Regions from separate parts of the Streptomyces sp. NPDC048417 genome, predicted to be linked through region 1. Evidence: riboswitches for the same ligand, from Rfam matches in the RefSeq annotation. Region 1 holds a riboswitch; each other region holds the start of a gene.
The links. Region 1 has a riboswitch for thiamine pyrophosphate ahead of thiC (phosphomethylpyrimidine synthase ThiC). Riboswitches for the same ligand answer to the same signal wherever they lie in the genome.

Region 2: another riboswitch for thiamine pyrophosphate. It lies ahead of thiO (glycine oxidase ThiO); the one in region 1 lies ahead of thiC (phosphomethylpyrimidine synthase ThiC).
Region 3: another riboswitch for thiamine pyrophosphate. It lies ahead of AB0D59_RS30745 (thiamine ABC transporter substrate-binding protein); the one in region 1 lies ahead of thiC (phosphomethylpyrimidine synthase ThiC).

The regions. Positions count from the first base shown of each region.
Region 1 is NZ_JBEZKI010000001.1:347,046-357,160, reverse strand. It holds gene hisC (histidinol-phosphate transaminase) at 153-1,232, opposite strand; gene AB0D59_RS01755 (LacI family DNA-binding transcriptional regulator) at 1,670-2,782, shown strand; gene AB0D59_RS01750 (metallophosphoesterase) at 3,068-4,156, shown strand; gene AB0D59_RS01745 (hypothetical protein) at 4,337-5,206, shown strand; gene AB0D59_RS01740 (LysR family transcriptional regulator) at 5,370-6,302, opposite strand; gene AB0D59_RS01735 (VOC family protein) at 6,505-6,891, shown strand; gene thiC (phosphomethylpyrimidine synthase ThiC) at 6,953-8,773, opposite strand; TPP riboswitch at 8,766-8,943, opposite strand; gene AB0D59_RS01725 (YibE/F family protein) at 9,015-10,115, shown strand, end outside.
Region 2 is NZ_JBEZKI010000013.1:152,040-162,154, forward strand. It holds gene AB0D59_RS21610 (NAD(P)/FAD-dependent oxidoreductase) at 17-1,531, shown strand; gene AB0D59_RS21615 (hypothetical protein) at 1,563-2,552, opposite strand; gene metF (methylenetetrahydrofolate reductase [NAD(P)H]) at 2,609-3,532, opposite strand; gene thiE (thiamine phosphate synthase) at 3,679-4,326, opposite strand; gene AB0D59_RS21630 (Rv2175c family DNA-binding protein) at 4,361-4,726, opposite strand; gene AB0D59_RS21635 (FAD-dependent oxidoreductase) at 4,858-6,096, opposite strand; TPP riboswitch at 6,226-6,337, shown strand; gene thiO (glycine oxidase ThiO) at 6,335-7,504, shown strand; gene thiS (sulfur carrier protein ThiS) at 7,501-7,701, shown strand; gene AB0D59_RS21650 (thiazole synthase) at 7,705-8,499, shown strand; gene pknB (Stk1 family PASTA domain-containing Ser/Thr kinase) at 8,620-10,115, shown strand, end outside.
Region 3 is NZ_JBEZKI010000021.1:79,012-89,126, reverse strand. It holds gene AB0D59_RS30770 (LamG-like jellyroll fold domain-containing protein) at 1-2,763, shown strand, start outside; gene AB0D59_RS30765 (LOG family protein) at 2,879-4,033, shown strand; gene AB0D59_RS30760 (LAETG motif-containing sortase-dependent surface protein) at 4,193-4,903, shown strand; gene AB0D59_RS30755 (ABC transporter ATP-binding protein) at 5,084-6,106, opposite strand; gene AB0D59_RS30750 (iron ABC transporter permease) at 6,106-7,704, opposite strand; gene AB0D59_RS30745 (thiamine ABC transporter substrate-binding protein) at 7,770-8,837, opposite strand; TPP riboswitch at 8,910-9,017, opposite strand; gene rlmN (23S rRNA (adenine(2503)-C(2))-methyltransferase RlmN) at 9,042-10,115, opposite strand, start outside.

The DNA.
Region 1 (10,115 bases):
ACGTACCGATTTTCGACGCGGACAGCGGGGGTCCTGTCTTCTCCGTCACGTCGCCCCACGGCCCTCGGTTTCACGTGAAACCCATACACGACGGGGCCGCCTCGGCGGCGACCCCGTATGTGGAACTGACCTACTGCTGGAGCTCCGTGCGGCTAGAGCTCCTTGCGGAAGTTCTCCGCCGCCTTCAGGAAGATGTCGTTCGCCTCGGTCTCCCCGACCGTCACCCGGACACCCTCGCCCGGGAACGGCCGAATGACCGCGCCATGCTCCTCACAGAGCTGTGCGAAGGCCGTCGTACGCTCCCCCAGCCGCAGCCACACGAAGTTGGCCTGGGTCTCCGGAACCGTCCAACCCTGAGCGCGGAGCGTCCCGACCACGCGCTGCCGCTCGCACACCAGCGAGCCGACCCGGCCGAGCAACTCGTCCTCCGCCCGCAGCGAGGCGATCGCCGCCTCCTGGGCGAGCTGGCTCACGCCGAACGGCACCGCCGTCTTGCGCAGCGCAGCCGCCACCGGCTCATGGGCGATCGCGAAGCCGACGCGCAGCCCGGCGAGGCCGTACGCCTTGGAAAAGGTCCGCAGGACACAGACGTTCGGTCGTTCCCGGTAGATCTCGACGCCGTCGGGTACCTCGGGGTCGCGGATGAACTCCCGGTAGGCCTCGTCGAGCACCACCAGCACATCGCCGGGGACCCGGTCCAGGAAGCGCTCCAGCTCGGCCCGTTTCACGACCGTGCCGGTCGGGTTGTTGGGGTTGCAGACGAAGATCAGACGGGTGCGGTCGGTGATCGCGTCCGCCATCGCGTCCAGGTCGTGCACCTCGCCGGCCGTGAGCGGCACCTGGACCGAGCGGGCACCGCTGATCTGCGTGATGATCGGGTACGCCTCGAAGGACCGCCAGGCGTAGATCACCTCGTCGCCGGGGCCACTGGTGGCCTGGATCAGCTGCTGGGCGACGCCGACCGAGCCGGTGCCGGTGGCCAGATGGCCGAGCGGGACGCCGAAGCGGTCCGAGAGCTCGTTCATCAGTTCCGTGCACGCCATGTCCGGGTAGCGGTTGAAAGCGGCAGCGGCCGCGGTCACGGCCTCCATCACGCCGGGCAGCGGAGGATACGGGTTCTCGTTGGAGGAGAGCTTGTAGGCGACCGGGCCGTCGGCCGCGGCAGGCTTGCCCGGCTTGTAGGTGGGGATATCCCCCAGCTCGGCGCGCAGCTTGGGGCTCGTCTCGCTCACCGCAGTCCTCCTCGCGACCACCGGCGGACCGTCCGCACCGCCGGCATCCAATACTGCTCACCTTATGAGGATTCGGCTCCGCTGCGTACAGCGGCGGAGCGAGCCGACAGGCGAGGGCCTGACCTCATCCGCCCCACCGGCATCACGGGCATCACCGCACGAAGGCGCATTTTTCGGGGGCGCGCCCTACATATATCTACGCGCCGGTGGCTTGCGCCGTGGCGCGCATCACCCGTGAAGGTGAGTTGAGACCTCTTCGAGACATCGGGCACTTGGCAGGCCCATGCGCGCCGACAAGTCACGTCTAGCCATTGGATCGTTCAACTGACTTTCTTTCTAAGGTAGTTGACCCCATTTGGCCTTGCAGAAACGTGCCTGTCAACGCGTGCATATGCGTCCGCACTACCCCACCGCATGAGCCCTACTATCGGCTCGCCATGACAGCAGCAGGGAAGCACCAGGTGAGCCGCGCGGAAACCTCTCGGCGAGGAAGCCGGCCGGGCCGGGCGGGCATCAGAGATGTGGCCGCCGCCGCCGGAGTCTCCATCACGACCGTCTCCGACGCCCTGAACGGTAAGGGTCGGCTCCCGGATGCCACCCGGCGCCACGTCCGGGAGGTCGCCGACCGGCTGGGGTACCGTCCCTCGGCCGCCGCCCGCACCCTCCGTACCGGCAAGTCGGGACTCATCGGCCTGACCGTGACGACGTACGGGGATGAACCTTTCACCTTCACCGAGTTCGCGTACTTCGCCGAGATGGCACGGGCCGCCACCTCCGCCGCGCTCGCCCGCGGCTATGCCCTGGTGATCCTGCCTGCGACCTCACGCCACGACGTGTGGTCGAACGTCGCCCTGGACGGCACGGTCGTCATCGACCCCTCCGACCAGGATCCGGTGGTCAGTGAGCTGGTCCGGCAGGGGCTGCCGGTGGTCTCCGACGGCCGCCCGGCCGGATCGCTCCCGGTCACCGCCTGGGTGGACAACGACCACGAGGCCGCTGTGCTCGGCATCCTCGACCATCTCGCCGACGCCGGCGCCCGCCGGATCGGCCTCCTCACCGGCACCACGACGGACACGTACACCCATCTGTCCACCACCGCCTACCTGCGTTGGTGCGAACGCGTCGGCCAGGACCCGGTCTACGAGGCCTACCCGGCACACGACCCCTGTGCGGGCGCCGTCGCCGCCGACCGGCTGCTGGCCCGCCCGGACCGCCCCGACGCCGTCTACGGCCTCTTCGACCCCAACGGCACCGACCTGCTCGCCGCCGCCCGCCGCTACGGGCTGCGCGTCCCCGACGACCTGCTGCTAGTGTGCTGCAGCGAGTCGACCGTGTACGCCAACACCGAGCCGCCCATCACCACGCTCTCCCTGAAGCCGCGCCGCATCGGCACCGCGGTCGTGCAGCTGCTCATCGACGCGATCGAGGGAGTGGAGTCGGACCAGCCGGTCGAGCAGGTGATACCGACCGAACTGATCGTGCGTACCTCCTCCCAGCGACGCACGCAGCGCACCACGGTCAGCCCGCCCCGGGCACCGGAGGAGGAGTAGCACGGACGGCCCGTACGTACGCACGGCCGATCCGTACGCACACGGAGGCGGCCGACGCGCCTGCCGGGCGTCGTCGAGTGACGGCCGGCAGGTGAACGGCGGGTGGTCGAACCCCTGCCCAACCGGGGCGAAAGCCGCACTGAACTGGAGTCCTGCTCCGATTCACCACCCCTGGGTCATCACACGGCGCGACGGGCGTTCCTATGATGGGCCCACGACACCGCGGGCCGCTGCGACCAGGCAGTCCGAAGCGGTGCAGATGCGGCGCGATGGTGGAGGGGTCTGATGACTCAGGGGGCCGGTCAGGGACCCGAAGCGGAACGGACGGCGGCGTTGCGCGACTTCCGGGTGCCCGCGTACGTCAACGAGACCGGTCCGTACGTCCAGAGCACCCACCCCGGCGACGTCGCACCGGCGCTCGACGAGCCGTACCCCGACGGATATCCCGAGGGGTACACGCCCACCCAGCGCGACCTGCCCGTCATCAACCGCGGCGACACGCTCCAGATGCCCGTCGACCCGGCCGTCGCCCCGGCCGCTCAGCTCGCGGCGGGTCCCGGCCCGCTGTACGTGGTCGGGGACGTGCACGGCTACTTCGGCGAGCTGATCGACGCGCTGCGGGAGCAGGGGCTGATCGACGCCGACGGGCACTGGTGCGCGGGCACGGCCCGGCTGTGGTTCCTCGGCGACTTCACCGACCGGGGTCCGGACGGCATCGGCGTCATCGACCTGGTGATGCGGCTGTCCGCCGAGGCAGCCGCGGCCGGCGGCTACTGCAAGGCCCTCATGGGCAATCACGAGCTGCTGCTGCTCGGCGCCAAGCGGTTCGGCGACACCCCCGTCAACTCCGGTGCGGGCACCGCCACCTTCCAGGCGGCCTGGCTGCTCAACGGCGGCCAGAAGACCGACATGGACCGGCTCCAGGACCACCACCTCCAGTGGATGGCCCGCCTGGACGCGGTCGAGGAGGTCGACGGCTATCTGCTCGTCCACTCCGACACCACCGCCTACCTCGACTACGGCGACTCGATCGAGGCGGTCAACGACACGGTCCGCGAGACCATCACGCGAAACGACGCGGACGAGGTCTGGGATCTGTTCCGTAAGTTCACCAAGCGGTTCTCCTTCCGGGACGAAGGGGGTGCAGACGCCGTCCGTTCCCTTCTCGATACGTACGGCGGTACCCGCATCGTTCACGGGCACAGTCCGATTCCCTATCTGCTGGGCGAAGTCGGCTCCGAGGACGGCGAAGAGAACACCGGCCCCGTCGTCGAAGGACCGCACGTCTACGCGGACGGGCTCGCCATCGCGATGGACGGCGGAGTGACCATGGCCGGAAAGCTGCTGGTCAGGCAACTTCCGCTGGACGCCTGAGCGTTCGACACGCTGTTCTGTACCCCGATGTCACACGCGGGCCACCCCCAATTTCCGGCAACCCCCTGTCACCGCGTGCCTTAACGGCTCTACCATCGGTTTATCCGTAGCAGGCTCCCCTCCGTTTCTGCCCGACGGCTCGCCGGCGTGCGAGCCCCAAGCCCTACGGAGCATCGGGGGATGCACATGAACAGCGTTCCGCAGCACCTGCACAGCGAGGACCGCCAGGAATACGAGCGGATCCTCGATGAGGCGCTGCGCTCCGCCCCTTACCGTCCCGAACTGGCCGGTACCGGCCAGCATTTGAACACCGAACAGCTGCGCACCATGGCGCTCAACGCCACCGCACTGATAGCGGCGGCCGCGGCGGCCGAGTACCAGCACTATGTGAAGGTCCGCGAGGAACTGCGCAATCCGGCGCGGTCCACCCCGGCCACCGTCCATGAGGCCGACTCCGCGGAGACGGCCATGGGCGGTGCGATGGGGCTCGCCACCACCCTCGGCGAGGCCGCCGAGACCACCGGCGCCGGCGGCTTCGCACTCGCCCTGGTCCTGGCGCCCGTGCTCGCCGGTACCGCCGCCGCGATCTTCCTGCTCGTCGGCTACGTCCTGAAGATGCTGGACCCGGCTCCGGCGTTCGCCCAGACCATGCTCACCGCGGGCTGGGTCTTCGGCGTCGTGACCGCGGCCGCCATCGTCATGGCGGGCGCGGGGCTGCTGCTCACCGCACTGCGCAACAGTCCCTCGCTGGAGGCCGGAGCCTATGGCGAACCCGGTGGGGATGTGGCCAAGGCCAGGGACGCCTGGCGGGACGCCCTGCTGGAGCGCGGCATCCTGCCCTTCCTGCGGGAAGCGCTGGCCACCGAACCCGGCACGTCCGGACTGCGCCGTGCGACCCCGTCGGGCCCTGGGGGCCGGATGCCGCGTCTCGGCTACGACCGTCCCGGTTTCAGCACCGACGACGGCACCTCACCCGCCGCCCGGCCGAGCTTCACGAGCCCGGACTACACCAGCCCGGACTTCGGAGGCCCGGAACACCAGCCGGAATAACCCGGCTTGCGCCCCCGCCCGGGGGCGCAGGCCGGACACCCGGTCACGAGACGCAGACGCGAAGCCGACCGACAGTGGGCTCGCCGAGTTTCTCGCGTGTTCGGCGTCGGTCGGCGATCGGCAGATGCACCCGGTTGCCCACCGCGGATGTGCTGCGAGATCTTCATCGAGGTGGACCTACCGCGGGACACGGCAACACCGAAGCGGTCGGCGACGGCTCTACGGCATCGGCCGCCGCTCTGACAAACGCACGCACCCGCTCTGTCGTGTTCCCCGCCGGCCAGACCAGTCCTCGCTCAATCGGCCGCGCATCATGAAGGGGCACATAGGCGATATCGGGTCGGGGGTAGTACTGCCGGGAATGCCCTCCGACCGGGAGGACCCCTCTACCCATCGCGACCAGGGTGAGCATCTCGGAGAACGACCCGCCGGCAGGCCCCTTCGGAACGGGCTTTCCCGACGGTGTGCGGTCCGGTGTTCGGTCTCTCTTGAAGGCCGCAGAGGTCACGTCCGGGTACTGCACCACGGGGTACTGAGCCATTGCTTCGACCGACACCGACGGTTCGCCGGCCAATGGATGCCCGGCCGCCACGGCGAGCACCCGCTCCTCCCTCAGCAGCACCGGCCCGCAGGCCATGCCGTCGAACGGGTAGGAGGCGAGGAGGATGTCGATCGAGCCGTCCAGCAGGCTCGCCCGGGAGTTGGACAGGTGTACCTCTCGGACATCGACCCGGCAGTCGGGATGACGTGCGGTGAACAGGCCGACGGCTCTGAGCAGGGCAGGCGCCGTCCACTCTCCGAGGAAGGCCACCCGCAGTTCCCCTGTGACGCCACGACTGGCGTCGGCCGCTCTGTGTAGTGCCTCCTCCATGGCGGCGACCAGGGGCCGCAGGTCATCGGTCAACTGCCGCCCGATCGGGGTGAGCCGGACGGTACGGCTGTTGCGTTCGAACAGCATGCCTCCGACGCGGCGTTCCAGCTTCCTGACGATCTGACTCACCCGCCCGGTCGTGATTCCCCACACCTCGGCGGTCCGGCCGAAGTGCAGTTCCTCGGCAAGCGTCAGGAAGACCTCGGTCTCCAGTCGCTCCAGCATGATCCCCCCGGCGTTTAATCTGGCTCAACAGTCGTACGTCGATCATGCCTTGATGGCTCCCATCGCACGGCCGATCGTGGAAGGCATCCCCATCCGGTCACCCATGAGACCCGGATCCACACCCTGAGGAAGCCTCATGAACGCCACTGACACCGCCGCCTCCCCGACAGCACGGCAGCGCTCCGGAGCCGGCGTGCCCCCTGTGCGCGTCAAGGCCTTCGATCACTTGGTCCTCAACGTCGAAGACATCGAACGGTCGCTGGACTTCTATGCCGGGCTCCTGGGCCTGGAGCCGGTCCGTCTCGCGGAATGGCGAGCCGGAAAGGTCCCCTTCCCGTCGGTCAGAGTCACTCCGGAGACCATCATCGACCTGGTCGTCCGCTGCCGGGGCGAGTCCAACGTCGACCACATCTGTCTCACCGTGGAGCCGGTGGACTGGGACGAGGTCATCGCGTCGGGGACGTTCACCGTAGTCGAGGGGCCCGTGGAGCGCTTCGGTGCGCGCGGCACCGCCACATCGGTCTACGTCCGGGATCCGGACGGCAACACGGTGGAGTTGCGCTGGTACCCGCAGGACGCCGAAGGGTGATCGAGCCGACGGTGTCGGTCCAGGGTGTCCGACAACCCGGACCGGCACCTCGGCGAGGAGTTCAGTCCGCCAGCGGCAGATACACCCTGTTCCCGCTGGCCGCGAACTCCTTCGACTTCTGGAGCATCCCCTCCGCGACCTCCTCAGGAGACACCCCCTCAGCCGCCCCGGCTCCGAACCGCTCTGTGATGCTGTGGCTGATCTTCATCGAGCAGAACTTCGGCCCGCACATGGAGCAGAAATGGGCCGTCTTCGCCGGCTCCGCCGGAAGCGTCTCGTCGTGGAACTCACGGGCCGTGTCCGGGTCCAGGGCGAGGTTGAACTGGTCCTCCCACCGGAACTCGAAGCGGGCGTCGGACAGCGCGTCGTCCCACTCCTGCGCGCCCGGGTGGCCCTTGGCGAGGTCGGCCGCGTGGGCAGCGATCTTGTAGGTGATCACGCCGGTCTTGACGTCGTCGCGGTTGGGCAGGCCGAGGTGCTCCTTGGGCGTGACGTAGCACAGCATCGCCGTGCCCCACCAGGCGATCATCGCGGCACCGATGCCGGAGGTGATGTGGTCGTACGCCGGCGCGACGTCCGTGGTCAGCGGGCCGAGCGTATAGAACGGAGCTTCATCGCAGATCTCCTGCTGAAGGTCGATGTTCTCCTTGATCTTGTGCATCGGGACATGGCCCGGGCCCTCGATCATCGTCTGTACATGGAAACGCCTGGCGATCCGGTTGAGTTCCCCGAGCGTGCGCAACTCCGCGAACTGGGCCTCGTCGTTGGCGTCCGCGATGGAGCCGGGGCGCAGCCCGTCGCCCAGCGAGTACGTGACGTCGTAGGCGGCGAGAATCTCGCAGAGTTCCTCGAAGTTCTCGTACAGAAACGATTCCTTGTGGTGGGCGAGGCACCAGGCCGCCATGATCGAGCCGCCGCGCGAGACGATGCCGGTCTTGCGGTTGGCGGTGAGCGGCACATACGGCAGGCGCACTCCCGCGTGGACGGTCATGTAGTCCACGCCCTGCTCAGCCTGTTCGATGACCGTGTCCCTGTAGATCTCCCAGGTCAGCTCCTCGGCCCGGCCGTCGACCTTCTCCAGGGCCTGATAGAGCGGAACCGTGCCGATGGGGACGGGGGAGTTGCGCAGCACCCACTCGCGGGTGGTGTGGATGTTGCGCCCGGTGGAGAGGTCCATGACCGTGTCGGCGCCCCAACGGGTTGCCCAGGTCATCTTCTCCACCTCCTCCTCGATGGAGGAAGTCACCGCGGAGTTGCCGATGTTGGCGTTGACCTTCACCAGGAACCGCTTGCCGATGATCATCGGCTCGATCTCCGGGTGGTTGACGTTGGCCGGCAGCACGGCCCGTCCCGCTGCGATCTCCTCACGGACGACTTCGGGGGAGACGTTCTCCCGGATGGCGACGTACTCCATCTCCGGGGTGACCTCACCCCGGCGGGCGTATGCGAGTTGTGTGACCGCCTCGCCGTCCCGGCTGCGGCGCGGCTGGCGCGGGCGGCCCGGGAAGACCGCGTCCAGGTTGCGCAGGCCGCCACGCGGCGAGGTGTGCTTGATCCCGTCGTCCTCGGGACGGACGGGGCGGCCCGCGTACTCGGCGGTGTCACCGCGGGCGGTGATCCAGTTCTCCCGCAGCGGCGGCAGACCCCTGCGGACGTCGGTTTCGACGAGCGGATCGGTGTACGGGCCCGAGGTGTCGTAGAGCGTGACCGACTGCCCGTTGGTGAGATGCACCTGACGGACCGGCACCCGAAGGTCGGGGCGCGAGCCGTCGACATACCCCTTGTGCCAGCCGATGGACTTCCCTACCCCTTGGGGGGTTTCGCCCACCATGGGCTGTTCGTCCTGGCTGAAGGCAGGCGTGCGTACGTCCTTGTTGGTCATGAGACCTACTCCCTACGCCGGCATTACCCGGTAACAGGTTCGGCGGTCGACGCAGCGGCTTCCGTCAGGCGGCGATTCATGTGAAACATCACTCGTTCCACGTGAAACATCGCGAATACGGAGGTCAGCGCCCTCTCAGCCCGGTGCTCCGAGCTCCCGCGTGTGCAAAGGTGCCTCCACGCTAGCGTCAATTCGGGCGCGGTGAACAGAGGGCCCCTGCCGTTCTTGCGATGATCGGGCGGTGACCACGACACAGCAGCACCCCTATCCGCCCCCCGACCCAAGGCGCGGCAACGGCGCCGCACAGGGCGGCGGAGCCGGCCACGGGGGCCATGGTGCCGGTGACGGACACGACCACGGGCAGGGCCACCAGTACGACCAGGGGCACGCCCAGAGTCACGACGACGGCCACACCCTCGGCCACCCGCCCGGCCAGGGACACGGCCAGGGCGGCTCCGGGGCAGGCGGCGGGCACGGTCACTCTCACAGCCACGGCCCCGCCGCGCCGGTCTCCAAGCATCTGCGCAAGGTCATCGCGGCGATCCTCATCCCCTTCACCGCCGCGGTCGTCGTCGGCCTCGTGGTGCTCTGGCCCGGCGGCGCCCCGTCGCACGAGCGCACCGGCGTCGGCTTCGACCGGCAGACGCAGGCGGCCACGGTCACCAAGGTCGTCTCGGTCAGCTGCAAGTCGGTCAACGCTTCCGGGGACAGCTCGACCGGCGACACCTCCACCGCGGAGGGCAGCTCCGCCAAGCAGGAGGAGGGCGGCACCTGCAAGAAGGCCACGGTCCGGGTCGACACCGGCAAGGACAAGGGCCGTACGTTCACCGAGATCGTGCAGCCCGATCAGTCACGCCAGCTGGACGAGGGCGAGAAGGTCGTGGTCGCGTACGAGCCCTCGGCGCCCAAGGACCTGCAGTACTCGGTGACCGATGTGAACCGGAAGTTCCCGATGGCGCTGCTGGCCGGGATCTTCGCACTCGCCGTCGTCGTGGTGGGCCGGCTGCGCGGTGTGATGGCGCTGGTCGCACTGGCCGTCAGCTTCATGGTGCTGACCCTGTTCATCCTGCCGGCGATCCTGCAGGGCTCGAATCCGCTGCTGGTGGCCGTGGTCGGGTCGAGTGCCATCATGCTGATCGCCCTGTACATGTGCCACGGCCTGTCGGCCCGAACCTCGGTGGCGGTGCTCGGCACGCTTGTCTCGCTGTGCCTGATCGGCGTCCTCGGCTCGGAGTTCATCGACTGGGCCGCGCTCACCGGCAACACCGACGACAACACCGGCCTGATTCACGGCCTGTACCCGTCGATCGACATGAGTGGTCTGCTGCTGGCCGGCGTCATT
Region 2 (10,115 bases), on a different contig from region 1:
CGATAAAGTCGCGGGCATGGGACGGATTGCGGTGATCGGCGCCGGGATGGGCGCCATGGCGGCGGCCGCCCGGCTGGCCGTCGCGGGCCACCGGGTGACGGTGTACGAGCGTACGGAGACGTACGGCGGCGGGGTGCGTCGGTTCGAGCGCGACGGGTTCGCCTTCGACACCGGCCCGGGCCTGCTGCCGCTGCCCGCCGTCTACCGCGACCTGTTCGTCAAGACCGGCAAGGAGCCGCTGGAGGACCTGGTCGAGCTGGTCCAGGTCGACCCGTCGGCCCGGCACGTCTTCGCGGACGGCACCGAGGTCGCGCTGCCGAACGCGTCCCGCGCGGGTGTCGTCACCGCTCTCGACGAGGCCCTCGGGGCGGGCGCCGGACAGCGCTGGGGCGACTTCCTGGTGCGGGCCCGGGAGACCTGGGACCGCACCCGGCGCCCGCTCCTGGAGGAGCCGCTGTGGCCGAACTGGCAGGTGCTGGCCGAGCGCGAGCCGTACCCGTCCGTGCCGCACAAGAAGCTGCTGCGCACCCGCCGGGCCGGCACCCTCGCCGAGATCGGCGCCTGGGAGCTGCGCGACGAGCGCCTCGCCGCCCTCCTGAACAGCCACGCGCTCGCCCACGGCCTCAACCCCCGTGACACTCCGGCGAGCGCGGCCGTGCTGCCGTACCTGGAGCACGCCTTCGGCACCTGGTATGTGCGCGGCGGCATACGGGAGTTGGCGCGGGCGGTGTACGAGCGGTGTGTGCGGCGGAGAGTCGACTTCGTGTTCGGCGCCGAGGTCACCGCGGTGCTGGTGAAGGACGGCCGGGCGGCGGGGGTGGAGCTTGCCGAGGGTAGTGTGATCGACGCGGACCATGTGGTGGCCGGAGTGGATCCGGTGCGGCTCGACGCCCTCGCGCGGCTGACGGGGTGCCGCCTGGACGCCGACGACGATGTGCGGGCCGACACGAATACGGCGCGCCCGGGCCGCTTCACCGTCCTGCTCGCCCTGCGTGGCGGGCCCGAGGCCGGTGCCGCGCACCGCACGATCGTGCACGCCCCGGACGGCGAGACCGAGCTGGACCTGCTGGCCGCGCCCGGCGGCGACCGTCCGGTGCGCCCCACCGTGACGGTGCTGCGCCCCGACGACCCGGCACTCAGACCGGACGACGACCACGAGTCCGTGGTGCTGTCGGCGGTGCTGTCGACCGATGCCGGCTGGGAGAGCGACAGCACGGCCCGGGTGTGTACGGACTTCCTCCTGGAAGCCGCCGGGGCCGCCGTCCCGGGGCTGCGGGAGCGCCTGATCTGGCACGAGACGCGGCTGCCGGAACAGGTCACGGGGACCGGGGGGTTCGGGGAGATCTCAGCTCCCGCCCTCGCCGCCGGCAAGGGCCGTTTCCTGCACCCGGCCAACGCCACCCGGCTGCCGGGCCTGTTCCGGGTCGGCGGCTGGTCACATCCCGGCGGTGGGCTGCCGCACGCCGGCATGTCGGGGGCGCTGGTGGCCGGGCTGATCGTGGAGGGACCGGAGTTCCGCGGCTCCCGGTGATGCGCGCCCCGGCGCCTCGGGAACGGCGGCTTCAGAAACGGTACTGCTCGTCGTACCCGGTGCCGTGCTGGCCTTGCTGCTGGCCCTGCCCGTCGCCCTGGTAGGGGTACGGCTGCTCCTGCGGGACTTCGCCGCCGTAGGTCTCGTCGGCGCGCTGCTGCGGGACCCAGACACCGCCCGCCGGGGTCTCGCCGTAACCGGCGTTGCCGTACTGGTCCTGGGCGTAGCCCTGCTGGTCGTACTGCTGGGTGCCGTAGGACTGGTCGTACCCGGTGCCGCCGTAGGTCTGGTTGCCGACGTACGGGTCGGAGTAGTTGGCGTACTGCTGCTGGCCGTTGGCGTCGTAGCCGTACTGCTGCTGGCCGTAGCCGGAGTAGTCGTAGGCGTAGTTCTGGTCGGTGCCCTGGGCGGCGTACGCCTGGTCCTGGCCGGCGGTCGCGTAGGCGGGGTCGCCGGTGGTGGCGTAGCCGGACCCGTTGTATATGCCGTAGGAGCCGGTGTCGTCGGGCATGGGCTCCGGCTCGTACACCGTCGTGGACTCGGCGGCGGTCGGCTCGGCAGCGTGGGCCGGGGAGAAGACGTCGTCGCGCTCGTACTCGTCGTCGCGGCCGTAGCGCGGGATGCCGCCCGTGGCGTAGGCCGCCTGCTGGTCGGCGTAGGCGGCGTCGGCCGCGTCCGGGTCGGCGGCCTCCAGGCCCGCGTCCTCGTCCGGCTCGCCGCGGCGGCGCTTGGTCAGGCCGCCCGCACCGCCCTCACCGTCCGCGCCGGGGCGCTTGACGGCCCAGCCGGCCTCGAAGCCACGGCGGAACGACAGCGTGACGTAGGTCTGGCCGACCGCGAACGCGATCGCGCCCACCCCGATGACGATCACCGACGGAATCAGGACACCGAACACGACCCCGAGGAAGCCGACGAAGGCGAGCAGCCGCCAGCGCAGCCGCGCCTTGTACTGCAGCAGTACCTCGCCCAGCAACCACAGCGCGACGATGCCGAACGCTACGTAGAGGACCGTCCAGCCCATGTACGCCCCTCTCCCAGTGACCGCTACGCAGTGTGTCGTACTCCGGTGCGGCCGGTCTAGGCCCGCGGGGGATGGTGCAGGCCCAGGTTCTCGTGGATTTCCAGCGTCGCCGTGGAGCTGTTGAGCGTGATGAAGTGCAGTCCGGGGACGCCCTCGGCCAGCAGCCGTGCGCAGAACTCCGTGGCGAACTCGATACCGATGGAGCGTACCGCCGCCGGATCGTCTTTGGCTGTGAGGATCCGCTCTTTCAGGGCGTCCGGGAAGGACGCGTTGCTGAGTTTGGGCAGCCGTTCCAGCATCTTCACACTGGTGACGGGCAGGATTTCCGGAATCACCGGGGTCTCGCAGCCGGCCGCGTCGACCCGGTCGCGAAGGCGAAGGTAGGACTCGGGCTGGAAGAACATCTGCGTGATGGCGTAGTCGGCGCCCGCGCGGCACTTGTCGACGAAGTGCCGGACGTCGGTGTCCCAGTCGCTGGAGCGCGGGTGCATCTCCGGAAAGGCGGCCACGCCCACGCAGAAGTCACCCGACTCCTTGATGAGCCGGACCAGTTCGGCCGCGTAGGTCAGGCCCCGCGGATGCGCCACCCACTCCCCCATCGGGTCGCCGGGCGGGTCGCCGCGCACCGCGAGCATGTTGCGGATCCCGGCGTCCGCGTACTGGCCGATGATGTTGCGCAGTTCGGCCATGGAGTGGTCGACCGCGGTGAGGTGGGCGACCGGGGTGAGCGTGGTGTCGGCGACGATCTGCTGGGTCTCCTTGACCGTGCCCGCGCGGGTGGAGCCGCCGGCGCCGTAGGTCACGGAGACGAAGTCGGGGGCGACCGCCTCGACCCGCCGGAGCGCGGTCCACAGGTTCCGCTCGCCCTTGGGGGTTTTCGGCGCCGAGAACTCGAACGAGTACGTGGTCTTGCCGGAGGCGAGCATGTCACGCACGGTGCGTGCGCGGTCAGTCCTGGTGGATGCGGTTCCGAGGGCCATACTCGCAGGTTAGCCAGGGGCGGACGGACACCCAACCGCACTCGGGAGATTTGCCGGGATTGTCGGCCACGCGTCCGGATACTGGACAAGTTTCCGGACGGTCCTGTCGAAGAGCCGCGCCGGCCGGAGCGGTCACGGCCGAAGAGCTATGCCGACCGCAGTCGCTTCGCGAACTCGGCCGCCGCGGCGCCCGGGTCGTCGGCCTCGGTGAGCGCGCGGACCACGACCACCCGGCGGGCGCCCGCGTCCAGCACCTGGTCGAGGTTGCCCAGGTCGACACCGCCGATGGCGAACCAGGGGCGGTCCGTGCCCAGGGCGGCGGTGTACCGCACCAGGTCGAGGCCGGGGGCGGGGCGGCCGGGCTTGGTGGGGGTGGGCCAGCAGGGGCCGGTGCAGAAGTAGTCCACACCGTCCTGGACGGCGGCCGCGGCGGCCTCGGCGTCGGTGTGCGTGGAGCGGCCGATCAGGACGTCCGGGCCGAGGATCGCGCGGGCGGCCGGGACCGGCAGGTCGCCCTGGCCGAGGTGGAGCACGTCGGCACCGGCCGCGTGGGCCACGTCGGCGCGGTCGTTGACCGCGAGCAGCTTGCCGTGCCGGGCGCAGGCGTCGGCGAACACGGCGAGGTGCTCCAGCTCCTCGCCGGCCTCCATGCCCTTGTCGCGCAGCTGCACGATGTCGACACCGCCCGCCAGGACCGCGTCCAGGAACCCGGCGAGGTCGCCCCGCTCCTTGCGGGCGTCCGTGCAGAGGTACAGACGGGCGTCGGCCAGCTGGGCGCGGGCGGTGTCGGTCATCGGTGTGTCCCCCGTTGTGTCGGTACTGGCTGCCTCAGACGGCGAGCGCCTGGGCGCGGCGCTTCACCTCCGTACCGCGATTCTCGCTCAGGGCCTGCGCGGGGGTGCCGGGCAGGCTGGCGTCGGGCGTGAACAGCCACTCCAGCATCTCTTCGTCCGTGAAGCCGTCGTCCCGCAGGAGCGTCAAGGTTCCGGACAGGCCCTTGACGACCTTGTCCCCGTCGATGAAGGCGGCGGGGACGTGCAGCGCGCGGTTCTCACCACGGCGCACGGCGATGAGCTGGCCCTCCTTGACCAGCTGCCGCACGCGCGTCACCTCGACGTCCAGCATCTCTGCGATGTCGGGGACGGTGAGCCAGGCGGGGACGAGAGCATCGGTCTTTGCGTCAATCTCGGTCACGGAAACAAGGGTAGGCGTTCCGCCGGGTGGGCCGCGATGGGTGGTGCCGGGAGCGTCGCCGTTCGGGTGCGGCGCCGTGGGGGTTGATCACGCCCACACGGCGGAGCCGCACACGTCACAGTCCCGCGCCCCTAGAGGGGCGCCGCAGTCGCGTTCTTCAAGGGGCGGGCGGGGTCGGACAGGGCCTGCGGGTCCATCTGGCGGCCCCCTTCGATCAGCCTGCGGCCCTGCGCCAGGTCTCGTGGGCGGCCTACCGCCAGCAGAGCGACCAGACGGTCCTCGCGGAGCCAGCAGACGCTCCAGGCCGGGCCCGTCGGGTCACCGCGCCAGATCATGCGGTCGGCGACGGCGTGGTGGCCGGCGTACTGCACGAAGCGGCCGAACTGCTCCGACCAGAAGTACGGCACCGGGTCGTAGACCGCGTCGGACTCGCCGAGGATGTTGGCGGCCACCGTACGCGGGCCCTGGAGGGCGTTGTCCCAGTGGTGGACCAGGAGGCGCTCGCCGTAGCGGCCGGACGGGAAGGAGGCGCAGTCGCCGACCGCGTAGACGTCCGGGACGCCGGTGCGCAGCCGGTCGTCGGCGAGCACGTCCCCGTGCGCGCCCAGGTCGATGCCGGAGCCGGCCAGCCAGGCGGTGGCGGGGCGGGCGCCGATGCCGACCACGACCGCGCCCGCGGGCACCCGTGAGCCGTCGTCGAGCAGCACCGCGCCGGGTTCGACACGCGCCACGCGCGCGTGCGTGCGCAGTTCGGCGCCGCTGTCGGTGTACCAGGCGGTCATCGGCGCGGCCACCTCGGCCGGGAGCGCTCCCGCGAGCGGGCGGTCGGCGGCCTCCACGACCGTGACCGCGCAGCCTGCCTCGCGGGCCGCGGTGGTGAACTCGGCGCCGATCCAGCCCGCGCCGACCACCACGATGTCGTGCTGCCGGGCGAGCACGGGCCGCAGCCGCTCGGCGTCGTCCAGGGTGCGCAGCAGATGGACGCCGGGGACGCCCTCGGTGCCGGGCAGCGAGATCGGCTCGGCACCGGTGGCGAGCACCAGGACGTCGTAGGGCACCGGTCCGGCCTCGGTGTCCAGCTCACGGTCGGCGGGGCGCACGCCGAGGGCGTCGCGGCCCAGCGCCAGCTCGATGCCGAGCGCCTCGAAGTCGACCTCGAAGGCGGAGCCCTCCGCCTTGCCGAGCAGCACCGCCTTGGAGAGCGGCGGCCGGTCGTACGGCTGATGCGGCTCCGCGCCGATCAGGGTGACGGTCCCGGTGAACCCCTGCTCACGCAGGGCCACCGCGGTCTGCACGCCGGCCATGCCCGCGCCCACGACGACCACGCGTCGCGACTGTGACGTGCTCCGTAGCTGCGTCTGCTCGCTCACCTGATCACCATAGACAAGAACGATAGACAACTGACAAAGAGTCAGTCAGGGGGCGTGCTGGGTGACCTGTTCCACACCGCCGGCGCAGGCCGTCTTACAAGGGCGGAGCCCCGCGGTCTAGGGTGGCCGGTGAGCACACGCGGGAGCCCGGACGCACCGGGCTGAGAGGGAGGCTGGCGGCCTCCGACCGTACGAACCTGATCCGGGTCATGCCGGCGAAGGGAGGGGCTGGACGCCCATGTCCGCACATACGTCCGACGTCCTCGTCATCGGGGGCGGAATCATCGGCCTGGTCACGGCCTGGCGGTCCGCGCAGCGCGGGCTCGCCACCGCCGTGATCGACCCCGAGCCCGGCGGCGGGGCCGCGCAGGTCGCGGCGGGGATGCTGGCCGCGGTCACCGAACTGCACTACGGCGAGCAGACCCTGCTGGGGCTCAACCTGGCCTCCGCCCGCCGCTATCCCGACTTCGCCGCCGAGCTCACCGAGCTGACCGGCCACGACCTCGGCTACCGGCGCTGCGGCACGCTCGCCGTCGCCCTGGACGCCGACGACCGCGCGCACCTGCGCGAGCTGCACGTCCTCCAGCGGCAGTCGGGGCTGGACTCCGAGTGGCTGTCCGGGCGGGACTGCCGGCGCCTGGAGCCGATGCTCGCGCCGGGCGTGCGGGGCGGCCTGCGGGTCGACGGCGACCACCAGATCGACCCGCGCCGGCTGGCGGCCGCCCTGGTGGCCGCGTGCGAGCGGGCCGGGGTGGTCTTTCACCGCGACTGGGCCGAGCGCCTGGAGGTGGTACGGGAGCGGGCCGCCGGTGTCGTCACGCGCGCGGGTGCGGCGTTGGGCGCCGGCCAGGTGGTGCTCGCCGGCGGAAGCCTGAGCGGACGGCTCGCGGGCGTGCCCGACGACGTGCTGCCGCCGGTGCGGCCGGTGAAGGGACAGGTGCTGCGGCTGACCGTGCCCGCGCGGTACGCGCCGTTCCTCAGCCGGACCGTACGGGCCGTGGTGCGCGGCGGCCATCTCTACCTGGTGCCCCGGGAGAACGGCGAGCTGGTCGTCGGGGCCACGAGCGAGGAGCTGGGCTGGGACACCACGGTCACGGCGGGAGGCGTGTACGAGCTGCTGCGTGACGCGCACGAGCTGGTGCCCGGCATCACCGAGCTGCCGCTGACCGAGACCCGGGCCGGGCTGCGCCCCGGCTCCCCCGACAACGCGCCACTGCTCGGGCCGACCCGCCTGGACGGGCTGCTGCTGGCCACCGGCCACCACCGCAACGGGGTGCTGCTCACGCCGGTCACGGGAGACGTGATGGCGGAGCTGCTGACCGGCGGTGAGCTGCCGGAAGAGGCCCGTCCGTTCACGCCGAAGCGTTTCGGCCCCGTCCCCGGCGCACTCCTGGAGCAGACCGCATGAACATCTCCGTCAACGGGGAGCGCCGGGAGATCACCCCGGGCACCGCTCTCGACACGCTGGTGAAGTCCCTCACGGCCGCGCCGTCCGGGGTGGCCGCGGCGGTCAACGAGACCGTCGTACCGCGCGGGGAGTGGCCCGGTACGGCGCTCGCCGAGGGGGACCGTGTGGAAGTCCTGACCGCCGTACAGGGAGGCTGAGCCATGGCCGACGATGCGTTGGTACTCGGGGGTACGGCCTTCTCGTCCCGGTTGATCATGGGGACCGGGGGTGCGCCCAGCCTCGAGGTGCTGGAGCGGGCGCTGGTCGCGTCCGGGACCGAGCTGACGACGGTCGCGATGCGCCGGGTGGATCCGGGGGTACGGGGCTCCGTCCTGTCGGTCCTCGAACGGCTGGGGATCCGGGTGCTGCCGAACACGGCGGGGTGCTTCACCGCCGGGGAGGCCGTGCTGACGGCCCGGCTGGCCCGGGAGGCGCTGGGCACCTCACTGGTCAAGCTGGAGGTCATCGCCGACGAGCGGACCTTGCTCCCCGACCCGATCGAGCTCCTTGACGCGGCGGAGACGCTGGTCGACGACGGGTTCACGGTGCTGCCGTACACCAACGACGATCCTGTGCTGGCCCGGAAGCTGGAGGACGTGGGGTGCGCGGCGGTGATGCCGCTCGGGTCGCCCATCGGATCCGGGCTCGGGATCCGCAACCCGCACAACTTCCGGCTGATCGTCGAGCACGCGCGCGTGCCGGTGATTCTGGACGCGGGGGCCGGTACGGCGTCCGATGCGGCGCTGGCGATGGAGCTGGGGTGCGCGGGGGTGATGCTGGCGTCCGCCGTGACGCGAGCGCAGGATCCCGAGCGGATGGCGTCCGCCATGCGGGCCGGGGTGGAGGCGGGACGGCTGGCCCGACTGGCCGGCCGGATCCCCTTCCGGCACTTCGCCGAGCCGTCGTCCCCCGCTGAGGGCCTGGCCGCCCTGGACCCCGAGCGCCCCGCCTTCTGACCGCCGGCCCGGTCGTCCGGGGCGCACGGAGGGGCGCGTTGCGTCACAGATGCGCTGCAAGTCGGCGGGGAAATCTGTCTCACCTGTGGGGGTTTCAGCCGGGGCTCGTACACTCTCGGGGTGGATACGACGCTTCAGGACCCCCTCGTCGGGCAGGTGCTCGACGGCCGTTATCGCGTCGACGCGCGGATCGCCGTCGGCGGGATGGCCACGGTCTACCGGGCCCTGGACGTCCGGCTGGACCGGGTGCTCGCGCTGAAAGTGATGCATCCGGCACTCGCCGCCGACGGGGCCTTCGTCGAGAGATTCATCCGGGAGGCCAAGTCGGTCGCCCGGCTGGCACACCCCAACGTCGTCCAGGTCTTCGACCAGGGGACCGACGGACCGTACGTGTATCTCGCGATGGAGTACGTCGCCGGCTGCACCCTCCGTGACGTGCTGCGCGAGCGCGGCGCGCTGCAGCCGCGGGCCGCACTGGACATCCTGGAGCCCGTGCTGGCCGCACTGGGCGCCGCGCACCGCGCCGGGTTCGTGCACCGGGACATGAAGCCCGAGAACGTGTTGATAGGGGACGACGGGCGGGTCAAGGTCGCCGACTTCGGGCTCGTGCGATCCGTGGGCAGCGTCACCAACACGACCGGCGCCGTCCTGGGGACCGTGGCGTACCTCGCGCCCGAGCAGGTCGAGAGCGGGGCCGCCGATCCCCGCGTCGACGTGTACGCGTGCGGTGTCGTGCTCTACGAGATGCTCACCGGGGAGAAGCCGCACGACTCGGACTCGCCCGCGGTGATCCTCTACAAGCATCTCCACGAGGACGTGCCGCCGCCGTCCGCCGTCGTGCCCGGGCTGGCCCACGAGCTGGACGAGCTGGTCGCCCACGGCACCGCCCGCAATCCCGAGGCCCGGCCCTACGACGCCGTCGCGCTGCTGGCCCTGGTGCGGCAGGCGCGGGCCACTCTCCGGGACGAGCAGCTGGACGCCGTACCGCCGCAGGCGCTCGCCGAGGCACATGACATAGCCGAGGACCGGACGAGCGTCATCCCGCGGTCGCTGACCTCCCCCACGCTCGGCTTCGCTCGCGCGGGGGGACCCCCATCCCGGCCGCTGCCCGTCAACGAACAGGACGACCGGGTCCTGATGACCAGCCGGTTCGAGGCGCCGCCGGTGCCGGAACGGCGGCACGGGGCCCGCCGGTCCCGGCGCGGACTGGTCACGCTCGTCGTCGCCGTCCTGGTCCTCTTCGGCGCCGGCACCGGGATCTGGTACATCAACTCCGGGCAGTTCACCAAGGTCCCGCCGCTGCTGTCGAAGACCGAGGCACAGGCCACCGCGCGACTCAAGGAGGCCGGGCTCGACATCAAGAAGGTCGAGCACGCCTACAGCGACACGGTCAAGCGGGGCACGGTGATCAGCACCGACCCGGCGGCCGGCCAGCGCATCCGCAGCAACGACTCGGTGACGCTCACCATCTCGGACGGCCCTGAGACGGTGAACGTGCCGGACGTGCAGGGGCGGACGCAGGCGAGGGCCAGGGCGCTGCTGAAGGCAGCCGGGCTCGAACCGGGCATGGTGACACGGGAGTTCAGCGACAGCGTGCCCAAGGGGTCGGTCATCTC
Region 3 (10,115 bases), on a different contig from region 1:
GGCAACGCGGCGAGGGTGACCGTCACTCCGTACGCGCCCGGCCCGCACACCCTGTACGTCTACGCCATCGACGCGGCCGGTGACTTCTCCGCCACCCACCCGTACCGCTTCCTGGCCACGGGCCACACCGCCACCACCTGCACGAGCCTGACCGCCTGCTACAACAACACCGGCATCAGCGCCGACGCCACCCCGTCGCAGGCCGACATGGACGGCACCGGCGGCAGCTACTCCGCCACCGACCTGAACAACGTCGGCTGGACCTCCGGCGGGAAGGTCACCGTCGACGGCGCCACGTTCACGCTGCCCGCCTTCGGGTCCGGGCAGAGGGACAACGTGCTGGCCGCCAACCAGACCGTCACCTACAGCGGCTCCGGCAACGCGCTGGAGTTCCTGGCCTCGTCCTCGTACTCCAACGCCACCGACCCCGGCGCCATCGACGGCCAGGCGACAGCGCCGTACGTGCCCGCCGGAAGTTCCGTGACCGGCAGCTACTGCTTCACCGGGACCACACCTGACGGGCCGTGCGCCGCGACCGGCACCATCAACTACACGGACGGCACCTCCGCCTCGTACGCCCTGACCGTGCCCGGCTGGACGGTCGCTGACGACTCGATCGCCGCGGTGATCCTTCCGCACCGCAACAACCCCAGCGGACAGACCGCGAGCAAGCGGCGCCTGTACGCGTTCTCCGTGCCCCTCGACCCGGCCAGGACCATCGCGTCAGTCACCCTGCCCGACGTCGGCAACCGCATCGGCAACCACACGCCCTCGCTGCACATCTTCTCCCTCGCGACGCGCAACACCACGGCTCGTACGGCAGAGTCCAACGGCACCAGCGTGGCCGCACCGAGCGGCCAGACCTGGACCGGCGCCTGGGCCAGCCCCATCGAGGGGGAGGACGGCTCCATGGGGCCGTACGGCAACCAGACCTTCCGGATCGCGCTGCGCCCCTCCGTCTCGGGCAACACCGTGCGGATCAAGCTCGACAACGCGCTGGGGTCCTCGAAGCTGGCCATCGGACACGCCACCGTCGCCACGTCGTCCGACACCACGCCCAATCCCGCCGAGCCCTCGTCGGTGCCCGTCTCCACCCCGACCTCGCTGACCTTCTCCGGCAGCCAGAGCGTCACCGTGCCGGCCGGCGGCATGATCTACAGCGACCCGCTGCCCTTCACCGTGACCCGGAACAGATTCCTGCTCGTCTCGTACTACCTGACGAATTCGATCACCGCGATCGTCGGGCACTCGCTGGCCGACTCCGGGCTCGAGTACCTGGCCGACCCCGGCACCGGCGACAACACCGCCAACACGACCGGGACCCCGTTCACCACCTCCAAGTGGGGAGGTACCCCGGTCACGGACCTGCTCACCGGCGTCGACGTCACGACCGCCGGCGCCGCCACCCTCGGCATCGTCGGGAACGGCGAGATCGACATACCGCGCGCCAACTCCTTCCCGAGCGGCACGCAGACCGACGACGTGCTGCAGCGCGCCGACGCCTCCAGCGGCCGGTCCTACGGCGAAATCACCGAAAGCATCTCCTCGAACCAGATCATGAGCGACTACGCCGACGGCACTCCCCCCACCACCGGCCCCTCGCTCCTGTCCCGGATCGACCGCGACCTGCTCGATCAGCCCGGCATGAACAGCGTCCTCCTCTACGAGGGACTCGAAGACGTACTCGAAGGCGGTCGCACAGACGTCGACCTGGAGACCAACGGCTACACGGCCCTCGTACAGCAGCTGACCGCCTGGGGCATAGGCACGACCGTGAGCACACTCACCCCGTGCGACGGCTACACGGGCGGCGGCTCATCGACGTCGTCCCCTGTGAACGACCCCTGCACCACGACCGTCGATCAGTACCGCTCGGCGGTGAACGACTGGCTGCGCAGCTACAACCTCGGTGGATGGTGGGACACCCCGCCCGTCTTCGTCACCGACATCGACTCGGCCCTGGCCACGATCGACACCACGAACGGCGAGGAGAAGTTGGCGCCCGGCGCGGACAGCTTCGACCACGTCAACCCGAAGCCGGCGGGCATCGGTGCCATCGTCGGCGCCTACGACTCGCCGCACAACACCTGGAACCTGGACGACGGCGACGGCTACACCTTCGCCAACGACACCGCGCCCACCGACACCGCCTACGCGATGCCCGATCCCACCGTGGGCAACAATCCGCTCACCCTGAGCGGCGGCACCACCTGGACTTCCGACGCCACCCACGGTGAGGTGCTGAGCCTCGACGGGACCAGCGGCTACGCCGCCTCCGGCACCAGCGCGCTGAACACGACCGGCAGCTACTCCGTCTCCGCGTGGGTCGACCTGTCCTCCCTGCCCAACCACAACGCCACCATCGCCGCCCAGGACGGCAGCCAGACCAGCCCCTTCATGCTCCAGTACAACGACACCTACAACGGCACCCCCGGCTGGTCGTTCAGCCTCAGCAAGAGCGACACCGCCGGCGCCGGCTTCTGGAACGCCTACGCCGCCGGCGCCACCGCGGGCACCTGGACACATCTCCTCGGCACCTACGACGCCACCACCCAGACAGCCGAGCTGTACGTCAACGGCGTCCTCGCGGCCACCGTCACCGGTGCCACCTCCTGGAGTTCCTCCGGTGCCTTCACCGTCGGCCGAAGCCAGTACAACGGCGCAGCCACCGACTTCGTATCCGGCGCCGTCAGCCACGTCCAAGCCTGGAACTACGCCCTCACCCCCGAGGAGGCCGACGCGCTGAACCGGCAGCTGCTGTGACGCCGGCCCAGCACCACTGATCGCCCCTCGCTGCCCAGAGACGTCCGTCTCTGGGCAGCGAGGGGCATGCGGGACGGCCCCGCGGCAGTCCTGGGCTGACACCTACAGTGGGCGGGTGCATCCGACACCCGCCCAGCCGAACCCCCCGCAGCCCCGGCCCGCGCCGCAGCACCGGGCCGCCCGCGACCGTGAGATCGAGTCCCTCGCCGAGTTCGACGAGGTCGTCGCCGCGCACGGCACGCTCGCCCAGTACCGCGTCCAGGCCGTCGATCTGACGGGCCGTACGGACGTCCTGCTGACCACCGACACCACCGGCGCCGTCTTCCTCGGGTGCCCGATGTCCCCCGAGGCCGCCGCCCGGGCCGGGGCGTCCGGCGCCCTGGTGTTCCCGCCGGTCCCGGACCTCCCCTTCGATCCCTACCGCGCCTTCGTCTACACGCCCGACGAACTGTTCGACTCGCTCGACGCGGGCTACGAGGCGACCCCGGACGCCCGCTCGTACGCCTGGTTCCAGCAGACCAAGGCTGACGGCGACATATTCGGCTCGATGCTGCGCTCGATCCACGACGACGCGGTCTCCGACGCACTGGACGAACTCCTCGTCGGCGCCCGGGTGGTGGGCGTGATGGGCGGCCACGCGATGGCGCGCGGCACGGCGGAGTACGCCGGTGCCGCCCGGCTCGGCCGGGAGCTGGCGCGGGCCGGGTTCACGGTGGCGACCGGCGGCGGCCCGGGCGCGATGGAGGCGGCGAACCTGGGCGCGTACGCGGCCCCCTTCGACGACGGGATGCTGGAGGAGGCCCTGGAACTCCTCGCCAAGGCGCCGTCGTTCCGGCCGTCCGTCACCGACTGGGCGCGCGCCGCCTTCGAGGTCCGCGAGCGCTGGCCGGACGGCGGTCCGTCGGTCGGCATCCCCACCTGGTTCTACGGCCACGAGCCGCCGAACGCCTTCGCCGCGCACATCGCCAAGTACTTCGCCAACGCCACCCGTGAGGACGGCCTGCTGGCCCGCTCCAACGCCGGTGTGGTGTTCCTGCCGGGCGCCGCCGGGACCGTCCAGGAGATCTTCGACAACGCGACGCCCAACTACTACGAGTCACGGGGCGAGCCGACCCCGATGGTGCTCGTGAACGAGGCGCACTGGAGCGAGTGGCTGCCGGCTTGGCAGCTGCTGACCGCGCTTGCCCAGGACCGGCCGATGGCGTCCCGTATCGCCCTGGTTGACCGGATCGAGCAGGCTTCTGAAGCACTGAAACGTCTCAGCAATTAATAAGCAGGCAAAGTCAACGCCCGTGGACCGCATATGCATTGACACTACTTACGGCACACTTATAGACCTGTGAGCCTCCTGGGGTTGCTGATGCCTCACCTCGCGTTGCGTCAACTCCCCCACAAGCCCCCCGCAGTTATGCACTCATTAAGGACAAACGTGTCCATATCCCGCCGCAGTGCACGTCGTTCCGTGCGCATCCTGGGTGTTGCCTCCGCGTCCGCGGCGCTGGCCCTGGGCGTCTCCAGCAGCGCCTTCGCGTGCAACATCTCCGAGTTCTCCGCCGAAGCCACCTGCGACGGCTCCAACGGTGTCATCACGGTCACCGACCAGGACGCCTCGGGTACTCCGGCCACCATCAGCGTCTTCCTCGAGAGCAACGGTGCCGACGCGAAGCAGGTCGGCGACGCGCAGTCCGTGAAGGGCTCCAAGGAAGGTACGAAGGTCACCTTCTCCGAGGACTGGGCGCCCAACGCGACGTACCGCGTCCGCGTCAAGGTCGACAGCGGTAACATCCACATCGACAGGGACATCACGCCCAACCTGACGACCCCGTCGACCGCCTGCAAGTCCGACGAGAGCTCCAGCCCCTCCCCGTCGGAGTCGGCCACGCCGTCGCCGTCGGAGTCCGCGTCCACCCCGGCCGAGTCCGACTCCCCGACTCCGTCGGCCTCGGAGAGCAGCAGCACCGCTCCGGCGGGCGCGTCGGACAACGCCCCGTCCCCGGCGGTCGGTGAGTCCAACCTCGCCGAGACCGGTGCCAACTCGAACACCGGTCTGATCGCCGGCGTCGCGGGCGCGCTGGTCGTGGTCGGCGGCGGCGCCGTGTGGTTCGGCATGCGCCGTCGTGGGGCGAACAGCGGAAGCTGACGCACCCGCCTTCGTACACCGCTTTCGTACACCGTCGAGGCCCGTCCCCGTATCCCCGGGGGACGGGCCTCGGCCGTGTCCTGAAGAGCCTCGGCCCAGTAGGCCGCAGTCCTGTACGCCTCGGTCCTGTACGCCTCGGTCCTGTACGCCTCGGTCCTGTACGCCTCAGTCCTGTACGCCTCAGTCCAGTACGACGGTCTCCGCCGCGTCGAACTCGACGCCCACCGCGTCCCCGGCCTCCGGGGCCTCCCGCAGCGCGCAGGCCGCCTCGAGGCGCGGGCCGTCCTGGGGCTGGAGGTGGACGGTGACATGGGTGCCCTGGAAGGTGCGGGCGGTCACCGTGCAGGGCAGCCCCGCGTCGGCCGCCACGAGCCGTACGCCCGCGGGCCGTACCAGTACGGTGCGCGGCCCCTGAGGCGCGTTCTCGGGCAGCGGCAGCTTCCCCCAGGGCGTCACCGCGGCCGAGCCCTCGACGGTCGCCGGGACCACGTTGCCGAAGCCGAGGAAGCGCGCCACGAACTCGTCGGCCGGCCGCTGCCAGACATCGAGGGGCGTGCCGGACTGGGCGATCCGGCCGTCCCGCATCACCACCACCCGGTCGGCCAGCGCGAAGGCCTCACCCTGGTCATGGGTGACCGCGAGCACGGTCGTGCCCAACCTGCCGAACAGCTCCCGCAGTTCGACCACCAGCCGCTCCCGCAGCGAGCGGTCGAGCTGTCCCAGCGGTTCGTCGAGCATCAGCAGCCGGGGCCGGGGCGCCAGCGCCCGCGCGAGCGCCACCCGCTGCTGCTCACCGCCGGAGAGCCCGGCCACCGCCCGCCGGGTGGCCCCCGGCAGCCCCACCAGTTCCAGCAACTCGCCGACACGCTCGGCCTGTTGCCCCTTGCCGTCGCCGCGCATCCGGAGCCCGAAGGCCACGTTCCCGCCCACGTCCCGCTGCGGGAACAGCTGATGGTCCTGGAACATCAGCCCGACCCCCCGCCGGTGGGCCGGTACCCGCGTCTGGTCCTGCCCGTCGAGCAGCACCCGCCCCGTGTCCGGCGGTTGCAGCCCCGCCACCACCCGCAGCAGCGTCGACTTGCCGCTCCCGCTGGGCCCGAGCACACACACCACCTCGTGCTCGGCGACCTGGAGGTCCACGGCGTCGAGCACGGCCCGCCCGCCGAACCGCACGGTGGCCTGCTCCAGTTCGAGAAGTGCCATCAGAACTCCCCCGTCCGGTCGGTCCGCAGTCGCTCCAGCACCAGCAGCGCCACCGCGCACACCACCATCAGAATCGTGGAAAGGGCCATCGCCTGGCCGTAGTTGAGATCACCGGGGCGGGACAGCAACCGCGCCACGGCCACCGGCAGCGTCGGGTTGTCCGGCCGCGCGATGAACACGGTCGCCCCGAACTCCCCCAGCGACACCGCGAAGGCGAACCCGGCCGCGACCAGCAGCGCCCGCCGCACCATCGGCAGATCGACCTCCCGCCACACCCGCCACGGCGAGGCCCCGAGCACGGCCGCCGCCTCCCGCAGCCGTTCGTCCACGGCACGCAGCACGGGCAGCATGGTCCGTACGACGAACGGCACCCCGACCAGTGCCTGGGCGAGTGGCACCAGGATCCAGGACTGCCTGAGGTCCAGCGGCGGCTTGTCGAGGGCGATCAGGAACCCGAACCCGACGGTCACCGCGGACACCCCGAGCGGCAGCATCAGCAGCGCGTCGAAGCCCCGTACCAGCCGCCCCGCGTCCCGCCGGGCCAGCGCGGCGGCGGCGAGCCCGCCGATCACCACGGCGATGGCGGTGGCGGCGACGGCGTATTCGAGCGAATTGACCACCGACTGGACGGGCGCGACCAGGAAGGTGCCCCCGTCGGCGTCGCCCAGCGCCCTGTAGTAGCCGAACCCCCCGTCGAGCGACCGCCGTACCAGCACAGCCAGCGGCAGCACGAGGAGCACGGTGATGGTGGCGAGGACCGCGCCGAGCAGCGCCCACTGCCCGGCGCCGCGCGGCCGGCGTGCCGTCACCGACGGGTCCACCAGCCGCAGCACGCTCTCCCGCCGCCGTACCGTCCACGCGTACACGGCGAGGATCGCGCCGACCGCGACGAACTGCACGATCGTGAGGACGGCGGCCGTGGAGAGGTCGAAGATCTCGGAGGTCTGCCGGTAGATCTCCACTTCGAGGGTGGAGAAGGTCGGCCCGCCGAGGATCTGGACCACGCCGAAGGACGTGAAGGTGAACAGGAAGACCATCAGCGCGGCGGCGGCCACGGCGGGCGCCAGCGCGGGCAGGGTGACCTTCCGCCAGGCGCCCACCGGCGAGACGCCGAGCATCCGCGCGGCCTCCTCCTGCCGTGGGTCCAGTTGGGCCCACAGCCCGCCCACGGTCCGTACGACGACCGCGTAGTTGAAGAAGACATGCGCGAGCAGGATGGCCCAGACGGTGGTGTCCAGTCGTACGCCCCACAGCCCGTCCAGCAGTCCGCCGCGGCCGACCAGCGCCAGGAACGCCGTACCGACCACCACCGTCGGCAGCACGAACGGCACCGTCACCACGGCCCGCAGCACCTGCTTGCCCGGGAAGTCCAGGCGGGCGAAGACATAGGCGGCCGGCAGCGCCACCAGCAGGGTGAGCGCGGTGGAGGCGAGCGCCTGCCAGGTGGTGAACCACAGGACGTGCCGGATGTCGGACCCGCCGACGACGTCGGCGATCCGCCCGAACCGCCACACCCCGTCGACCTTCAGCCCGCGCGTGACGATCGCCACGACCGGCCACGCGAAGAAGACGGCGAAGAACGCGACGGGCACGGCCATCAGGCCGAGCCGCGCCACGCTCCCGCGCCTGGCGGCTGCTTGCGCACGAGCTGTTTGCGTACGTGCTACTTGAGTACGAGTGACGTCCACGTCTTGACCCACTGGTCACGGTTGGCGGCGATCTTGTCGGGCGCCATGGTCTCGGGGTCCTTCGCGGCGGGACCGTACTTCGTGAACTCGGCGGGCACCGCGGCCCCCTTGACCACCGGGTACACGAACATGTTCAACGGCATGTCCTCCTGGAACTCCTTGGAGACCAGGAAGTCGACGAGCGCCTTGCCGCCCTTGGTGTTCTTGGCGTTGCTCAGCAGCCCGGCGAACTCGATCTGCCGGAAGCAGGTGCCGGTCGCTACTCCGGTGGGCGCGGTGCTGGGCCTGGGGTCGGCGTAGATGACCTCGGCGGGCGGGGAGGAGGCGTAGGACACGACGAGCGGACGGTCGCCCTTCGCCTTCTTGCCGCCGGCCGAGCCGGAGAACTCCTCGTCGTAGGCCTGCTCCCAGCCGTCGACGACCTTGACGCCGTTGTCCTTGAGCTTCTTCCAGTAGCCCTGCCAGCCGTCGTCGTACTGGGCGGCGCTCCCGAGCAGGAATCCCAGCCCCGGCGAGGAGGTGGCCGCGTTCTCGGTGACGAGGAGGTTCTTGTACTGCGGCTTGACGAGGTCGGCGTAGGAGGCGGGCGGGGTCAGCTTGTGCTTGCTGAAGTAGGCCTTGTCGTAGTTGACGCAGATGTCGCCGTAGTCGATGGGGGTGACCCGGTGCTTGCCCGCGTCGAGTTGGTAGTCCGTGCCGACCTGGTCGAGGCCCTTGGCCCGGTACGGCTGGAAGAGACCGTTGTCGAGGGCGCGGGAGAGCAGGGTGTTGTCGACGCCGAAGAAGACGTCGCCCTGCGGGTTGTCCTTGGTCAGGATCGCCTTGTTGACGGCCTGGCCGGCGTCGCCGTCCTTGAGGACGTTCACCTTGTAGCCGGACTGCTTCTCGAAGTCCTGGAGCACGGTCTTGGAGACGGCCCATGAGTCGTGGCTGACCAGGGTGACGGTCTTGGAGTCGGCCTCGGAACCCGACGACGACGAACACGCGGACAGCGTGACGAGACCGAGCCCGACGGCCGCGGCCAAGAAGGTCCTTGTGTGCACTGGTGATTTCCTCCTGGGGTGGACCAGGAAGAGACGCGGCCCTGCCCGCGGTGTGCGGACAGGGCGCAACAGCTTGAGTGATGACCGAACTTCCTACCCAGAATGACCTGGGCGAGGTTCAGAGGGTCTGCGGCCCGATTGCCGCACTCTCAGCGCTGTGGCGCTCCCCTGTCGGAATATGAAGATGTACCTACGGCCCTCAGATTACCGCTCGGTGGCCGCGAGCTGACCGCAGGCTCCGTCGATCTCCTGACCACGGGTGTCCCGGACGGTGACGGGCACACCGTGCGCGGCGATCGCCTCGACGAACGCCTTCTCGTCCTCGGGCCGGGAGGCGGTCCACTTCGAGCCCGGGGTCGGGTTCAGCGGGATGAGGTTGACGTGCACGGGCTTGCCCTTGAGCAGGCGGCCCAGCCGGTCCCCTCGCCACGCCTGGTCGTTGATGTCGCGAATGAGGGCGTACTCGATCGACAACCGCCGCCCGCTCTTCTCGACGTACTCGAACCCGGCGTCGAGCACCTCGCGCACCTTCCACCGCGTGTTCACGGGGACGAGGGTGTCGCGCAGCTCGTCGTCGGGGGCGTGCAGGGAGATCGCGAGCCGGCACTTGAGGCCCTCGTCGGCGAACCGGTGGATGGCCGGCACGAGCCCGACCGTCGACACGGTGATCCCGCGCTGCGAGAGACCCAGCCCGTCCGGGGCCGGGTCGGTCAGCGCCCGGATGGCGGTGACGACCCGCTTGTAGTTGGCGAGCGGCTCGCCCATCCCCATGAACACGATGTTGGAGAGCCGCGCCGGACCGCCGGGCACCTCCCCGTCCCGGAGCGCCCGCATCCCGTCCACGATCTGGTGGACGATCTCCGCGGTGGACAGATTCCGGTCGAGGCCCGCCTGCCCGGTCGCACAGAACGGGCAGTTCATCCCGCACCCCGCCTGCGAGCTGATGCACATGGTCACCCGGTCCGGGTAGCGCATCAGCACGGACTCGACGAGCGTGCCGTCGAACAACCGCCACAGCGTCTTGCGCGTCGTCCCCTCGTCGGTCGACAGATGCCGGACGACGGTCATCAGCTCGGGGAACAGCGCGTCCCGCAGCCGGTCACGAGAGCCGGCCGGGATGTCCGTCCACTGCTCGGGCTCGTGCGCGTACCGCGCGAAGTAGTGCTGCGCGAGCTGCTTGGCGCGGAACGGCTTCTCACCGATCTCGGCCACCGCGTCCTTGCGCTCGGCAGGCGTGAGGTCAGCAAGATGCCGCGGCGGCTTCTTGGCTCCGCGCGG